2 regions of the Actinopolymorpha cephalotaxi genome follow, and region 1 is predicted to be linked to the other one. Evidence: riboswitches for the same ligand, from Rfam matches in the RefSeq annotation. Region 1 holds a riboswitch; the other holds the start of a gene.
What was found. A riboswitch is a leader RNA that binds a small molecule or an ion and turns the genes downstream of it on or off. The one in region 1 is predicted to bind cobalamin.
Positions count from the first base shown of each region.

Region 1 (3,397 bases):
ACGCGGCGGCGATCCGGGCGTTCAGCACACCGAGCTCGTCGCGGAAGAGCCGGCCGGAGGAGGTGGCGGGCACGACCCCGCCGCCGACCTCGTTGCTGACCGCGACGACCGTACGGGTTGTCGATCCCCAGGCCGCGACCAGCGCGTCCACCTCCGCCGCCAGCACGGCGGCCGGGTCCCGCACCTCGTCGCCGGGCGGGCCGCCGGGGGAGTGGTGCTCGGTGCCGAAGCAGCCCGCCGCGTCCATCACGCCGGTCAGCCAGGTGGACAGGCAGTCGATCAGCAACGGTTCCGTACGCTCCGGGTCGTCGGCCTTCAGGTGCGCCACCAGGTCGGAGGTCTCGACCGTGGTCCAGTCCGGCGGCCGGCGTTCGCGGTGGGTGCGTACGCGCTCGGCCCACTCCGGGTCGCCGGCGGTGGGCCGCGGGCCGGTGGCGAGGTAGGTGACCGGCCCGCCCGCCCCGGCCAGCCGTTCGGCGGTCGTGGACTTGCCCGAGCGCGCTCCGCCCAGCACCAGGATCCGCCGCGGTCGCCGGGCGCTCCGAGCGTCCGCTCCGCCCGCGGCCACCTCGTCCAGGGTGGCGACCTCGCTCAGGACGACCGCCGCGGCCCGGACGACGGGCAGCGCCAGCACCGCGCCGGACCCTTCGCCGAGCCGCAGGTCCAGGTCGAGGACGGGCCGCAGCCCGAGCTCTGCCAGCGCCAGCCGTGCGGCTGGTTCGGCGGACACGTGACCGGCGACGAACGCGCCCACCGCGTCCGGCGCGAGCGCCCGGGCCACCAGCGCGGCGGCCCCCGCGGCGATGCCGTCCAGTACCACCGGCACCCGGGCGGCGGCCGCGCCCAGCAGGAAGCCGACGGTCGCGGCGTGTTCGAGGCCACCGAGTGCGGCGAGGACGCCCAGCGGGTCGGCCGGGTCGGGGCGGTGCAGGTCGAGGGCCCGGCCGACGACCGCGACCTTGGTCGCCCAGGTGGCGTCGTCGATCCCGGTACCGCGGCCGGTCACCAGCTCCGGCGTACCCCCGGTGAACGCCGCGACCAGGGCCGCCGCGGGAGTGGTGTTCGCGATGCCCATGTCGCCGGTCAGCAGACAGCGGCACCCCTGCGCCACCAGGTCGGCGGCGACGTCGATGCCGACCTCGACCGCCGCGACAGCCTCGGTCCGGCTCATGGCCGGCCGCTCGCTGAGGTCGTCGGTGCCCGCGCGTACCTTGCGGTCCAGCAGGCCCGGCGCCGGCGGGAGGTCGGCCGCCACCCCGACGTCGACGACCCGCACGCGCGCTCCGGCCTGCCGGGCGAGCGCGTTGACGACCGCGCCGCCGGACAGGAACGTCGACACCATCGCGGCGGTGATCTCCTGCGGCCACGGCGAGACGCCCTGCCGGTGGACGCCGTGGTCACCGGCGAAGACGGCGAGGCCGGCGGGCTCGGGTACCGGCGGCGGGCAGGTTCCGGCCAGCCCGGCTAGTTGTGCGCCGAGGTCCTCCACGACACCGAGTGCGCCGCGCGGCTTCGCCAGCGCGTCGTGCCGGGCGCGGGCCCGGGCCACCGCGCCGGCGTCCGGTGGACGGACGGCGCGCAGCGTACGGTCCAGCACCGAGCCGGAAGAGCCGACTGGGCCGACTGGTCCGACTGGGCCGATCGAGCCGTCGGAGTTCGACGGGCCGGCAGAGTTCACGGCAGCCACGAGTAGTCCCTCCACAGGAGTCCGCGCCCTGGATGGTCGTACCGACGAACGGAGTGTCCTGGCTCCCAGATCGTGGCTTCCGCTCCGGCCTTCCCACCGCTCGCGCGGCAGTGGCCTCTGCGTGGAGAGGTCGCTTCCTGGTGACAGTGGCGGGACCGCCCCGGATTCGCACCGGGTTCCTCCCTGTCGTCGGCGACCAGAATGGCACATGATCACGAACGGGCCGATGCGACCTGTCGGCCGGACGGACGGACGGTCGGCGGGGGAAACGGAGGCGGCGATGGAGTACACCACTCTCGGCGGGACCGGAGCGAGGGTCTCCCGGATCGGGTTCGGCGGCGCGACCCTCGGCCTGACGAACTACCTCGGACGGTTCGACCCCGACGACGCGGGCGACCGGTCGGCGATGTTCGCGGCGATCGAGGTGGCGCTGGACGGCGGCATCAACTACTACGACACCGCACCCGGCTACGGCGGCGGCGCGAGCGAGCGGGTGCTCGGCGAAGCCCTCCGCGGGGTGGACTCCAGCGGCGGCTGCCCGTTGTTCGTGGCCACCAAGGTGCCGTTCAGCATGGACAGTACGGATGCCACGCACGTGCGGGCGTCGCTGGAGGCCAGCCTGGAACGCCTCGGCCGGGACCATGTCGACCTGCTGCAGATCCACGGCGACTCGTTCACCACCGAGCAGACCGACGCCATCCTCGCACCCGGCGGCGTAATCGAACAGTTACATTCCGTCAAGTCTGAGGGCTTGACCAGGCATGTCGGCTTCACCACCGAGGACAACAACGACTCGGTCTACCGGCTGATCCGCAGCGGCCGGTTCGACACCGTGCAGGTCTGCTACAACCTCCTCTTCCAGCACCCGTACGACCCCACCCGGCCGTTCGGCAGCCTGCTCGAGGCCCGCCGGAACGGACTCGGCACGGTGACGATGCGCACCACCACCTCCGGGACGTTCCAGCGCTGGGTGGCGATGGTGAACCCCGCCGGCACCTTCGACTACTCGAGCGCGCTGGTGCAGTTCGTGCTGTCGAACCCGCACGTCGACGTGGCGCTGGTGGGGATGCGGGACCCGGACGTCGTACGCGCCAACCTCGCCGTCGCCGACGACCTCGCCGGACGGATCGACCTGACCGCGCTGCACGAGCGGTACGTGTGATGAAGTGACGCCATGGCAGTCTCGGCGACCTTGGCCATCAACCAGCTCACCTCCGAACGGCTGGCGGCCGGGCGGCCCGTCCTGCCCCTCGGGTTCGGTGAGGCCGGACTCCCGGTGCACCCGGACCTGGTGGCGGCGCTGACCGCGGCCGCGGCGGCCGGATCGTCGGGGAGCTACGGACCCGTCGCCGGACTTCCCGCGCTGCGCGAGGCCGCGGCGGGCTACTGGCGACGGCGGTGCCTGCCGACGACGGCCGCGCAGGTGGTCGCGGGCCCGGGCAGCAAGCCCCTGCTGTACGCCGTACTCCGGGCGCGCGCCGGCGGGGTCGCGCTGCCCCGGCCGAGCTGGGTGACCTACGCCGCACAGGCCCAGCTCCTCGGCCGCGAGGTGCACCACGTGCCGGCGCCCGACGGGCAGGGCGGCGTGCCCGACCCCGACCTGCTGGACGCGGCCGCCACCGCCGCGAGAGCCGCCGGCCGCCCGATCGGGCTGGTCGTGCTCACCCTGCCCGACAACCCGACCGGGACGCTGGCCGGCAGCGGCACGAT
Region 1 is NZ_JACBZA010000001.1:4,146,166-4,149,562, reverse strand. It holds gene cobT (nicotinate-nucleotide--dimethylbenzimidazole phosphoribosyltransferase) at 1-1,597, opposite strand, end outside; cobalamin riboswitch at 1,720-1,902, opposite strand; gene FHR37_RS18305 (aldo/keto reductase) at 1,968-2,849, shown strand; gene FHR37_RS18300 (pyridoxal phosphate-dependent aminotransferase) at 2,862-3,397, shown strand, end outside.

Region 2 (3,397 bases), 270 kb from region 1:
TCGGCGAGTTCGCGTTCGACCCCGTGGTGTCCCTCGCGCAGGGCACGTCCGAGCAGGACCACCTCGTCGACCTTCTGCCGGGCGAAGGCGAGCCGGTCCCGCAGCCTGTCGGGGAGGTCGTCTTCCAGAGTGAGGTCGAGCGGAACGTGCAGCAACGAAGAGGAGGTGCCGACCACCAGGTCACCGACGGAGCCGAGCAGGGACGCCGCGACCGACATGGCGCGGGACAGGTCGGTACGCCAGATGTTCCGGCCGTCGACCAGCCCGGCCACCAGGGTGCGGTCACCGAGCCCGGCCGCGGCGATCCGGTCCGCGTCGGCCGCACCGGCCACGAGGTCGAGGGCGAGGCCGTCCACCCGGGTGCGAGCCAGGACGGGCAGGGCCGGGCCGATCGGGCCGAAGTACGTCGCCACCAGCAGCTTCGGCCGGTGTGCGGTCGATCCCAGCCGTTCGTACGCAGTCCTCAGTGCGGACAGCTCGGCTGCGTTGCGGTCGGCGGCGAGCACCGGCTCGTCCAGCTGGACCCATTCCACGCCGGCGTCGGCCAGCGCGTCCAGCAGTCCGACGTAGGCGTCCAGCAGGGGTTCGAGCAGGTCCAGCGGGCGGAAGTCCTTCGGCGCGTCGGCCGCGGGCTTCGCCAGCAGGAGAAAGCTCAGCGGGCCGAGCAGGACGGGCCGGGTGGTGACACCCAGCGCGGCCGCCTCGTGGTACTCCGCCACCGGCCGGGACCGCGCCCCGGCGGTGCGGAACGTGGTGTCCGGCCCGAGTTCGGGGACGAGGTAGTGGTAGTTGGTGTCGAACCACTTCGTCATCTCCAGCGGCGGTACGCCCTCGGCGCCGCGGGCCATCGCGAAGTACCGGTCCAGGCCCTGCAGCCCGGCGAACCGGCGGGGGACGGCGCCGAACAGTTCGGCGTGGTCGAGGACGTGGTCGTAGAGCGAGAACGTGTGCGACGGGACGAGATCGACGCCGGCGACGCGCAGGGTCTCCCACGTGTCGCGGCGCAGCGCGGCGGCGGCCTGGTCCAGCGCCGCGGCGTCGATCCGGCCGGCCCAGTAGTCCTCGGTGGCTCGCTTCAGCTCACGGCGTGCCCCGATCCGGGGGTAGCCGAGGACGGTCGTACGCACGGTTTCCATGGAGTCCTTCCCTCGGGAACTCGGACGGCCCGGGGCGGACGAGGTGAGGACAGGTCGAACGACTGGCGCCATGACGCCGGTCGTCCGATCGCCTTCCCTCGAGGCCACGGACCACCGTGGGCCGGGTGGCCCACGCACGGATGGCAGGTCTTCGGACTCGTGGGCGTACCGGCAGGGTCGTCGCCTACCGGTGGTTCCTACTGGCCGTCGCTTCCCAGGTGGCTGATGATGCCGCCCAGTGCGATCTCACGGCGTTCGTTCCCACTCACCGCTGCGGGGCAGTCCCGGACTCGCACCGGGTTCCCTCTTGCCTCACCGGACCGAGCGAGCAGACCGGTGAACCAACCGCACCGCCGACCTTAGCCCCCCGGGATCGGGTGGGCCGGGCACCCCGCCGGTGGGCCGGGTCCGGTCGCGGGGGGCCGGGCATGGCCTACCGCGGTGGTGTCTCCGGTAGCGTCGTCGCCGATGTGCGCGATGCCGACGCCGGTACCTGTGCGGGCCGTCGTCGGTCGCGTCGACGAATGCGTGGAAGGAGTCCGCGGGTGAAGATCACCGGCCTGACGACCTATCTCGTGGCGCCCCGGTGGTGCTTCCTGCGAATCGACACCGACGAGGGTGTGACGGGCTGGGGCGAGCCGATCGTCGAGGGCCGCGCGCACACCGTCGCGGCGGCGGTGGACGAGGCGGCCGACTACCTCGTCGGCCAGGACCCGCTGCGCATCGAGGAGCACTGGCAGGTGCTCAGCAAGGGCAACTTCTATCGCGGCGGCCCGGTGCTTTCCAGCGCGGTCGCCGGGATCGACCAGGCCCTGTGGGACATCGCCGGCAAGGTGTACGGCGTGCCGGTCTACCAGCTTCTGGGCGGCCACGTGCGCGACCGGATGCGGGTCTACGGCTGGATCGGCGGTGACCGCCCGGACGTGGTGGCCGACGCCGCGAAGAACATGCAGAACCAGGGCTTCACCGCGATCAAGATGAACGGTGGCGGGGAGATGCGCCGGGTGGACACCGCCGCGCAGTGTCTCGCCCTGGTCGACCGGGTGGCGGCGATCCGGGAGGCGTGCGGGCCGGAGTTCGACATCGCCATCGACTTCCACGGCCGGTTCACGATGGCCATGGCCCGGCGGACCCTGCCGCTGCTCGAGCCCTATCTGCCGTTCTTCGTCGAGGAGCCGCTGGTCCCGGAGCTGACCGACCAGATCGGCCAGATCTGTTCGTCCACGTCGATCCCGATCGCCACCGGGGAGAGGTTGTACTCCCGCTGGGACTTCAAGGACGTGCTGTCCGCGGGCATCGCGATCGCGCAGCCGGACCTCTCCCACGCGGGTGGGATTTCGGAGGTACGCAGGATCGCCGCGCAGGCAGAGGTGTACGACGTGGCCCTTGCGCCGCACTGTCCGCTCGGGCCGATCGCCCTGGCGGCCTCGCTCCAGGTCGACTTCGCCAGCCCCAACGCGCTGATCCAGGAGCAGAGCCTCGGCATCCACTACAACGAGGGCTCGGACCTGCTTGACTACCTCGTGGACACGTCGGTGTTCGGGTTCGCCGACGGCTACGTCACCCGGCCGACCAAGCCTGGGCTCGGCATCGAGGTGGACGAGAAGGAGGTCGCGCGGGCCGCGGAGGTGGGTCACCGGTGGCGTACGCCGACCTTCCGCCGCGACGACGGCTCGCTCGCCGAGTGGTGAGCCGGCCGCGTTCCACGACCTCATGAGGCCTCCTCGAGGTCGTCGTTCTCGGTGAGCGACGCCAGACAGGCCTCTCCGGCGGCGGCCTGTGCCCCTCGCTCGTCGTCGGACAGCTGGGTGTACCAGTCGAGGAAGCCGCGCACGTGGGTGGTGAACTCCTCCGTGTAGGCGGAGGAGGCAGCGGCCTCGGCCAGGCCCATCCGCCCGTGGCGTACGTCCTCGGCGAAGTCGCGCAGCACGGGACGGCTCCGGTCACCGGCGAGGATGTCGAGTGACCGACGGAGGAGACGCTCACGGCCGGGATCGTCGGCGAGCCGCCGAAGCTCTGCGAACTCCTTCTCGTAATACGACTCCGACGGCGGGCCCGGGTGCTCCTCAGAACCCATGGCCATGTGTATTCCAGTCACCAGTCGGGGGAGCCGTGGATAGCCCCGGACTCGCCGGTGGCTGCGGAAGGTGTTCTGCGACAAAGCGCAGTTCGGCGACGACACCACCAACCCCGAAGACTCCTGCTTCAAACACTGTCAGGTAGTCCGCGATCTTGTCCCACACTCGAATCATTCGGGTGGC
Region 2 is NZ_JACBZA010000001.1:3,880,076-3,883,472, reverse strand. It holds gene metE (5-methyltetrahydropteroyltriglutamate--homocysteine S-methyltransferase) at 1-1,136, opposite strand, end outside; cobalamin riboswitch at 1,262-1,497, opposite strand; gene dgoD (galactonate dehydratase) at 1,682-2,827, shown strand; gene FHR37_RS17100 (hypothetical protein) at 2,848-3,213, opposite strand; gene FHR37_RS17095 (hypothetical protein) at 3,203-3,397, opposite strand, start outside.
Region 2: it holds a riboswitch for cobalamin, as region 1 does, so the genes downstream of both, metE (5-methyltetrahydropteroyltriglutamate--homocysteine S-methyltransferase) here and cobT (nicotinate-nucleotide--dimethylbenzimidazole phosphoribosyltransferase) in region 1, are expected to answer to the same signal.